3 regions of the Pseudoalteromonas sp. K222D genome follow, and region 1 is predicted to be linked to each of the others. Evidence: predicted binding sites of a transcription regulator. Region 1 holds the regulator's gene; each other region holds the start of a gene.
The links. The regulator MetJ, encoded in region 1, represses methionine synthesis genes. The targets are predictions, from matches to a motif close to TAGACGTCTAGACGTCTA.
Positions count from the first base shown of each region.

Region 2: the regulator MetJ is predicted to act here: its motif matches at 1,750-1,767, upstream of metA (homoserine O-succinyltransferase).
Region 3: the regulator MetJ is predicted to act here: its motif matches at 1,385-1,402, upstream of metK (methionine adenosyltransferase).

Region 1 is NZ_JAGGDL010000006.1:81,062-84,334, reverse strand. It holds gene J5X91_RS05270 (malic enzyme-like NAD(P)-binding protein) at 1-1,035, shown strand, start outside; gene metJ (met regulon transcriptional regulator MetJ) at 1,134-1,454, opposite strand; gene metB (cystathionine gamma-synthase) at 1,653-2,891, shown strand; gene metL (bifunctional aspartate kinase/homoserine dehydrogenase II) at 2,897-3,273, shown strand, end outside.
Region 2 is NZ_JAGGDL010000009.1:104,699-107,971, forward strand. It holds gene ettA (energy-dependent translational throttle protein EttA) at 1-1,592, opposite strand, end outside; gene metA (homoserine O-succinyltransferase) at 1,833-2,780, shown strand; gene J5X91_RS07120 (homocysteine S-methyltransferase family protein) at 2,770-3,273, shown strand, end outside.
Region 3 is NZ_JAGGDL010000023.1:4,100-7,372, forward strand. It holds gene tkt (transketolase) at 1-1,200, opposite strand, end outside; gene metK (methionine adenosyltransferase) at 1,504-2,655, shown strand; gene J5X91_RS12005 (hypothetical protein) at 2,808-3,273, shown strand, end outside.

The DNA.
Region 1 (3,273 bases):
ACCAATGGTACTGCTATTTTAGGTTTAGGAAATTTAGGGCCTTTAGCGTCAAAACCGGTAATGGAAGGCAAGGCGTTGTTGTTTAAGCGTTTTGCAGGCATTGACTCAATTGATATTGAAGTAAAACACCGCACCACCGAAGACTTTATAAATACTGTGGCTAATATTGCTGATACTTTTGGCGGTATTAACCTTGAAGATATTAAAGCACCAGAGTGTTTTGAAATTGAAAAGGCGCTTATTGAACGCTGTAGTATTCCTGTTTTTCATGATGATCAGCACGGCACGGCTATTGTAACGGCTGCAGGTATGATAAATGCGCTGGAAGTGCAAGGCAAAGATATTGAAGATGCAGTTATTGTATGTTTAGGTGCCGGCGCTGCAGCGATTGCTTGTATGGAGTTATTAATTAAGTGTGGTGCACTGCGTGAACATATTTATATGCTTGATCGTAAAGGTGTTATTCACACTCGCCGTGATGATTTAAACGAGTACAAACAGTTATTTGCTAACAATACCGATAAGCGTACATTACAAGATGTAATTGAAGATGCTGACGTATTTGTTGGTGTGTCGGGCCCTAACTTATTATCGGCCGATGATTTAAAATTAATGGCAGCAAAGCCAGTCGTATTTGCTTGTTCGAACCCAGACCCTGAGATTGATCCGGCACTGGCACACGGCGCACGTAGCGATTTAATTATGGCAACAGGGCGCTCAGATTACCCTAACCAAGTTAATAACGTGTTGTGTTTTCCGTTTATTTTCCGTGGCGCACTTGATGTGCGTGCCAGTGAAATTAACGATGAAATGAAAATTGCAGCAGTTGAAGCTATTCGTAGTATTGCCAAAGAGCCGGTTCCGCCAGAAGTACTAAAAGCTGCCGGTGTCGATAAGCTAGCGTTTGGTGCAGAGTATATTATTCCTAAGCCTATGGACCCGCGTTTATTGCCGCGTATTGCTAAAGCAGTTGCATTAGCAGCCATTGCTTCAGGCGTAGCGCAAATAGAGCTGCCAGCAAACTATATGGAATAAGCAGCATTATGCTGCTCGGTATTAAGTTACTTCAGTGTAATTTATAGCCATAAAAAAACCTCAGCATGGCTGAGGTTTTTTTGTTTAAAAGCCGCTGTTTAGTCTTCGTTTAAAACAGGAACTTCTAAGCCCATTTCTTGCATTATTTTTTTCACTTCTTCAGGCACTTTTTCGGCGTTATCTTTACGTAAATCATCATCGTTAGGTAACGGTTGCCCAGTAAACGCATGCAAAAATGCTTCACATAATAGCTCGCTATTAGTTGCATGGCGTAAGTTATTAATTTGCCTACGGGTGCGTTCATCGGTTAGTACTTTTAATACATTTAGCGGGATCGAAACGGTGATCTTTTTAACTTGCTCTGATTTTTTCCCGTGTTCTGCGTATGGGTGAATATACTCGCCATTCCATTTTGCCATAAGATGTATCGTTGCCTCAGATTATTAATTGCTCACCCTACTAAAAAATAGCGCGAATATGCGTGAAATTCTATCGATTTAAACAAATTAGTCAAATACTTGTTGCACAGATGGCTAGGTGTTTAAATGTTTTGACTTCTTAAGTTGAATGAATTACTGTTTTAGACGTCTAAACATCTAAATAAGTAGGTAATAAATATGAGTGAAAAAAATAAAGCGACAATTGCAGTTCGCAGTGGTGTCGATGCTGATAAGCACCATGGCGCGGTTGTGCCTCCGCTGTATTTATCAACCACTTATTCGTTTGCCGACTTTGATACAAAACGTCAATATGACTATGGCCGCAGTGGTAATCCAAATCGTGATACTTTAGCCCAAGCACTCAGCGAACTCGAAGGTGGTGCTCGCGGCATTATTACTGCAACAGGAATGGCTGCCGTACATTTAGCCACTCAGCTGCTTAATAGTGACGATACGTTAGTGATCCCCCATGATTGTTATGGCGGCAGCTATCGCTTATTTACCTCATTACAAAAGCGCGGCCTATTAAAACTCGAAGTGTTAGATTTAACTAAACCAGAAAGTTTGCAGCAAATTTTAGTAATCAAACCTAAGTTAATTTGGATAGAAACCCCTAGTAACCCTATTTTACGTTTAACTGATATTAAAGCAGTAACCGATATTGCGAAACAATGCGGTGCTTTGGTAGCCGCAGATAACACTTTTTTATCGCCTGCATTACAAAACCCGATTAAATTTGGCGTTGATATTGTGGTGCACTCAACCACTAAGTACATAAATGGCCACTCAGACGTGGTTGGCGGTGCGGTTATTGCTGCAACTGACGAACTAGGTGAAGAACTGGCTTGGTGGGCAAATAATATTGGTATAACGGGGGCACCGTTTGATAGTTACTTAACTTTGCGTGGCTTGCGTACTTTAAATGTACGCTTACGGCAGCATCAAGAAAATGCCTTAGCTATTGCTAAGTACCTTGAAAGCTCAAAATTTGTTAGCCAAGTATATTACCCGGGGCTAGAGTCGCATCCACAACATGAATTGGCTAAAGCACAGCAACTTGGTTTTGGTGGCATGGTTAGTTTTGACATTAAAGGTGATGTAAATGACGCAGCTGCATTTTTAACAAACCTTAAAACATTTAGCTTAGCTGAATCTTTAGGTGGCGTAGAGAGCTTAATATGCCACCCAGCAACAATGACGCATGCAGGAATGGAAGCCGAGGCTCGTTTAGCCGCTGGCGTTGGCGATACGCTTATTCGTGTGTCGGTAGGTATTGAAGATGTAGCAGATTTATTAGCAGACTTTGATCGGGTATTTAATTTAGTGCAACCAGGTCAGCACAATAACGCAGGTAAAGCAGGTGCTAGCGCAAGTAGTAATGTTAAATTGAGCGCTGCTCACCCGGCGTTGTGGTAATTAATATGACTAATAATATTCATAAGTTTGGTGGTTCGAGTTTAAGCTCAGCCGAGCGCTATAAAAGCGTTGCAAAAATAATTATAGGGCAAGCTCAGCCCGGTGATTGTGTAGTGGTATCGGCTGCAGGAAAAACCACAGATACATTAGTAAAACTGTGGCAAAGTTATCAGCAGCACGATACTCAAGCGCTCGCTGATATTGTATTGCAATTAAACAATCATCAAAGTGATTTAATAACGCAGCTACTGCAGGGCGATTTAAAGCGCAGCGCTTTAACCACTCTAAATGAAGAGCTAAGTTTAGTTGCTAAATTAGCGAGTACTGAGCAGTTGCAAGAAGCGGCGCTACTCGCCTATGGTGAGTTGTGGTCAGCTCGTTT
Region 2 (3,273 bases), on a different contig from region 1:
GTGTAGTTACCATCAAAGAAGTTAATTTGGCCTTCGTCGCGGTAATCTAAAATATGTGTAGCGATACGGTCAAGGAACCAACGGTCATGCGATATACACATTACACAACCAGGAAACTCTAAAATAGCGTTTTCTAGTGCACGTAGTGTTTCAACGTCCAAGTCGTTAGTTGGCTCATCGAGTAGTAACACGTTACCGCCAGCTTTTAATAACTTAGCAAGGTGTAAACGGTTACGCTCACCACCCGATAGGTCTTTAACAAACTTTTGCTGATCGTTACCTTTAAAGTTAAAACGGCTAACGTAAGCACGGCTTGGGAACTCAAAATTACCAATTTTAAGTACGTCTTGCCCGTCAGATATTTCTTGGAAAACAGTTTTGCTTTCGTCCATACCGTCACGGAACTGATCAACCGTTGCAATGTGTACGCTTTCACCTATGGTGATGTTGCCGCTGTCTTGCTGTTGCTCGCCGCTGATCATTTTAAACAGTGTTGATTTACCCGCGCCGTTAGCACCAATAATGCCCACAATGGCACCTTTTGGCATGCTAAAGCTTAAATCGTCGATTAATACACGGTCGCCAAAGCTTTTACGTAAGTTAGTTATTTCAAGCACTTGATCCCCTAAACGTGGGCCAGGCGGAATAAACATTTCGTTGGTTTCGTTACGTTTTTGATAATCAGACTGCTGCATTTCGGTAAACTGCGCCATACGTGCTTTTGACTTAGCTTGGCGGCCTTTAGGGTTTGAACGAACCCATTCAAGCTCTTGTGCAATTGACTTTTGACGTGCTTTTTCAGATTTTTGCTCTTGTTGTAGGCGCGCATCTTTTTGCTCTAACCACGAAGAGTAGTTACCTTCCCATGGAATACCTTCACCACGGTCAAGCTCTAAAATCCAACCTGCTACATTATCTAGGAAGTAACGGTCATGCGTTACCGCCACAACTGTGCCTTCGTAATCGTGTAAGAAGCGCTCTAACCAGGCAACCGACTCAGCGTCTAAGTGGTTAGTTGGCTCATCGAGAATAAGCATGTCTGGTTTTTCAAGTAACAGTCGGCATATAGCAACACGGCGGCGCTCACCACCCGAAAGGTGCTCAATTTTAGCATCCCACTCAGGTAAACGTAGTGCATCGGCAGCGCGCTCTAAAACGTTGTCTATGTTGTGACCATCGTGCGCTTGAATAACCGCTTCAAGCTCGCCTTGCTCTTTTGCAAGTGCGTCAAAGTCAGCGTCTTCCATGGCGTATTCGTTATACACTTCGTCAAGGCGTTTAAGCGCGTATTTAACTTCGCCAACAGCTTGCTCAACAATTTCGCGTACGGTTTTGCTTTCGTCTAAAACAGGTTCTTGCGGTAAGTAACCAATTTTAGTGCCTGGTTGTGGAAAGGCATCACCTTCAAAGTCTTGGTCAACACCGGCCATAATACGTAGCAATGTTGATTTACCAGAGCCGTTTAAACCAAGCACACCAATTTTAGCGCCCGGGAAAAAGTGTAACGAGATGTCTTTTAAGATAGTGCGCTTAGGTGGCACAACCTTAGAAACTCGACTCATCGAGAATATAAATTTATCAGGTAAAACCATGGAAAAAACCTTCAAATAATAATAAAAATTACAATGCTCTATTGTAGTGGTTGACGGGTGAGGCAGTCAACGAATGGCCAATTTTAAACCGACAAACAAACTATAAAGTGCGCAAAAACGATTATAAAATAGGATGAAAAAATTTCATTTGGATATTTAGACATCTATACATCTATTGGTTGATATTTTTTCTTATCTGTTCATAATAAGTTTTCGGTTTTGATGAATAGGAGTAAAAGGATGCCAATTACAGTAAAAGACGAGCTACCAGCTATTGCTCGCCTGCGCCAAGAAAACGTATTTGTAATGCCACAAACTCGTGCAAAAACGCAAGAAATTCGCCCCATGCGTTTGGCTATTCTTAACTTAATGCCTAATAAAGTTGAAACCGAAGTACAGTTTATTCGTTTGCTTGCCAATTCGCCCTTGCAAGTAAATGTAGAACTACTGCGTCTTGACACTCATCGCAGTAGCAGTAATTCAGAGCAGCACCTAGACACTTTTTATCGTTATTTTTCAGAAGTAAAAAACAATAACTACGATGCATTAATAGTTACCGGCGCGCCGCTAGCGCATTTAGAGTACCAGGATGTAGCATACTGGGATGAGTTTACCGCAATTTTAGATTGGGCTGAGCAGCATGTTACGTCTACACTTTTTTCGTGTTGGGCAGCGCATGCAGCGCTTTATCATCATTATAAAATAAAGCGCGATTTAAAAACCGATAAACTGTGCGGCGTATTTACGCACCAATGTTATTTTGAACATGGGGCGTTAACGCGCGGCTTTGACGACACCTTTTTAGTACCGCATTCGCGTTATGGCCATGTAGATGTAAATAAAATAAATGCTTGCAATGAACTAGTCGTGCTAGCGGGTTCTAAGAAAGTAGGTGCTTACTTAGTTAAAAATAAGTCGGGCAGCCAAGTGTTTATTACCGGCCACCCAGAGTATGACGCCGACTCGTTAAAAGCTGAATACCAACGCGATTGCGAAAAAAGCGACAATGCGCCCAAACCCGAAAATTACTTTCCAGATGATGATGCAACTAAACAACCTTCAAAAACGTGGCAAAGCCATGCTTTTTTACTTTTTTCGAACTGGTTAAATTATTACGTGTACCAAACTACACCCTATGATATTAATTTAGTTAGCCAAGACGTAAGGACTAACAACTATGCCGAATAACCCTCTTAATAATGACCAAAATAAGCACGACGAACTAAGTGCAGCGTTAAAAGAGCGAATTTTAATTTTAGACGGCGCTATGGGCACTATGATCCAAGCACACCAATTAGAAGAGCAAGACTATCGCGGTGAGCGCTTTAAAGATTGGCATGTACTTATTCGCGGTAATAACGATTTACTAAGCCTTACGCAGCCTAAAATAATTACCGATATTCATCGTAGCTTTTTAGCTGCCGGTGCCGATATTATCGAAACCAATACCTTTAACTCCACCACCATTTCGATGGAAGATTACGACATGGCTAATCTAAGCCGTGAAATAAACCTAGAGTCGGCAAAATTGGCACGGCTACTTTGCGATGAGTTTAGTGCTAAAACACCCGAAAAACCACGTTATGTAGCAGGCGTACTTGGGCCAACATCAAAAACTTGTTCATTGTCGCCAGATGTAAACGATCCGGGCTATCGTAATGTTACTTTTGATCGTTTAGTT
Region 3 (3,273 bases), on a different contig from region 1:
ATCGTCGCGTGTTAAGCCTTTAGAGCCATCCCAAATTGTTAGGTTTGAGCCAGCTAAATCGGCAGAGCCACCCATAAACTCTGGTAATATCGGGCCAAATGCGTTTAATGCATTTTGCGACGCTTTACGCGATGCAGGGTTTGCAGGGTTTGCTTGCAGCTCTTCAATGTACGCTTGAGATTTTGCAGCCCAATCGCCTGGCAGTTCGTTGTTAATACGACGCTTGTATTCTGACGCTAGCTCTGGGTATGCTTTTGCGTATGCTGCAAATTTTTCGTCCCAGCTTGATTCAAGCTGTTGGCCTTTTTCTTTGCTATCCCATTGTGCATAAATGTCTGCAGGGATTTCGAATGCATCGCCAGTCCAACCTAAAAATTCGCGAGACGCTTTAATTTCGTCCTCACCTAGTGGTGCACCATGGCAGTCGTGGCTACCCGACTTATTAGGTGAGCCGTAACCAATAATTGTTTTACAACAAATTAGTGATGGCTTATCGGTAACACTTTTAGCTTCTGCGATTGCAGCACTTATAGCATCGCTGTCGTGGCCATCAACACCGCTAATTACATGCCAACCGTATGCTTTAAAGCGAGCTGGCGTATCATCGGTAAACCAACCTTCTACTTCGCCATCGATTGAAATGCCGTTGTCATCCCAAAATGCAACAAGTTTACCTAGGCCTAATGTGCCTGCAAGTGAACCTGCTTCATGAGAAATACCTTCCATTAAGCAGCCGTCGCCCATAAATGCATAGGTAAAGTGATCAACAATATCGTGACCTTCACGGTTAAACTGTGCAGCTAGCGCTTTTTCGGCAATTGCCATACCTACTGCGTTAGTGATCCCTTGACCTAACGGGCCCGTAGTAGTTTCGATTCCTGGTGCATAACCGTACTCTGGGTGACCAGGTGTTTTTGAATGCATTTGACGGAAGTTTTTAATTTCGTCTAACGGTAAATCATAACCCGTTAAATGTAATAAAGAATAAATAAGCATTGAACCGTGGCCGTTCGATAATATAAAGCGATCTCGGTCAGCCCATTCTGGGTTTGTTGGGTTATGTTTTAGATAATCGCGCCATAATACTTCTGCGATATCTGCCATGCCCATAGGGGCTCCAGGATGACCAGATTTGGCCTTTTGTACTGCGTCCATTGACAAGACACGAATAGCATTTGCAAGTTCTTTGCGAGATGGCATGAATTCTCCTACCTTAATATATTTTTGCGCGGGTATTTATGTATTCGATTATGCCGCCGTATAACTTGGCGACTAGTGTATAGTCCATTCTTACTTATTGTAGGGGCGGTGTGCAATTAAAAACCCATAATAATAGGTCATTATGAATATTTTTTGAGACCGAAAAGTTATTAAATATTTTATTTAGACGTCTAGGCGTAAAAACACTATGCAAGGTGTTTTGTTTTCGATAAAATACGCCCCTTAATTTTTAAGCGCTAATACCGACGTTTGTGAAGCGCAATATTTGTGAGCAGAAATACAATGGCAAAACATTTATTTACTTCTGAATCTGTTTCTGAAGGTCATCCGGATAAAATCGCCGATCAAATCTCTGATGCGGTACTTGATGCTATCCTTGAGCAAGATTCTCATGCCCGAGTTGCGTGTGAAACTTACGTAAAAACCGGTATGGTTATGGTTGGTGGTGAAATCACTACTAGCGCATGGGTTGATATCGAAGAAATTACACGTAAAACAATTCGCGACATTGGCTACACTAATTCAGATATGGGTTTTGATGCAGATTCATGTGCAATTTTAAACACTATTGGTAAACAGTCTCCTGACATTAACCAAGGTGTTGACCGTACTAGCCCAGAAGAACAAGGCGCTGGCGATCAAGGCTTAATGTTTGGTTACGCATGTAACGAAACTGAAGTACTAATGCCTGCTCCTATTACCTACTCACACCGTTTAGTGCAGCGCCAAGCACAGGTTCGTAAAAGCGGCGAGCTTAACTGGTTACGCCCAGATGCAAAATCACAAGTTACGTTTGCATACGAAAACGGCAAGCCAGTAGGTATTGATGCTGTTGTACTTTCTACGCAGCACAGCGAAGATATTTCACAAAAAGATTTAATCGAAGCGGTGATGGAAACTATCATCAAGCCGGTACTTCCTGCTGAGCTAATTACTAGCGCGACTAAGTTTTTTATTAACCCAACAGGTCGCTTTGTAATTGGCGGACCAATGGGCGATTGTGGCTTAACCGGTCGTAAAATCATTGTAGATACCTACGGCGGCATGGCTCGTCACGGTGGCGGTGCTTTCTCTGGTAAAGATCCATCAAAAGTTGACCGTAGTGCTGCCTATGCTGCACGTTATGTTGCTAAAAACATTGTTGCTGCTGGCCTTGCTGATAAGTGTGAGCTACAAGTATCGTACGCTATTGGTATTGCAGAGCCTACGTCTATAAGCGTAGAAACCTTTGGTACCAGCAAGCTAGAAGAAAGCCGTTTAATTGAGCTTATTCGTGAGCACTTTGACTTGCGCCCTTACGGTTTAATTAAAATGCTTGATTTAGAACGCCCTATCTACCTTCCAACGGCGGCTTACGGCCACTTTGGTCGTGAAGAGTTCCCTTGGGAGCGTACTGATAAAGCAGAAGCACTTCGCGCTGCTGCTGGCCTTTAAGCCAACATACTATTAAAAATATAAACGGCCCTTTTAAGGGTCGTTTTTATATCTAAAGCTTATTATTCAAGCCGTGAAACATAAATCACTCTCGAATTGTTTTGCACTTTCGGTATATACTCGTTTTACTATAAAAGCTTAGGGAATTAAAAATGGCCGACAACTTTCGTGTTACCTTTGTAGGACTCGCTGAGGGCGTTGACAGCAAAGCTGTTACTGCCATGCTTGCTACTAAATTAAAAACATCAAATGAAAAAGTGTCGCTTTTTTTTAATGGTAAACCGCTATTTGTGCCAAGCAATAAAGACAAAGCCCTAAAGCAAGCCAAACTACTTGCCAGCTTAGGTATTAAAAGTAAGCTGCAGGCTGTTACCAACCCTAATCAAAATACTCAACTGACAAGTGCAACGAGTAGCCAGCGCGATGACAGAATTTTTGATGCGCTTGATTACATTACCAGTAGCTTAATTCGCCTTGAAGAAAAACTAGACGAGCTTGAACAGCGCCTACCCGAGGTTGAAGCCACAGCAATTACCGATGAACACATAGAGTGGCAAGACGATGATCTTATGCTTGATGATGAGTTGCTCACGCCACTGCAAAAACGCAGTAATGTGT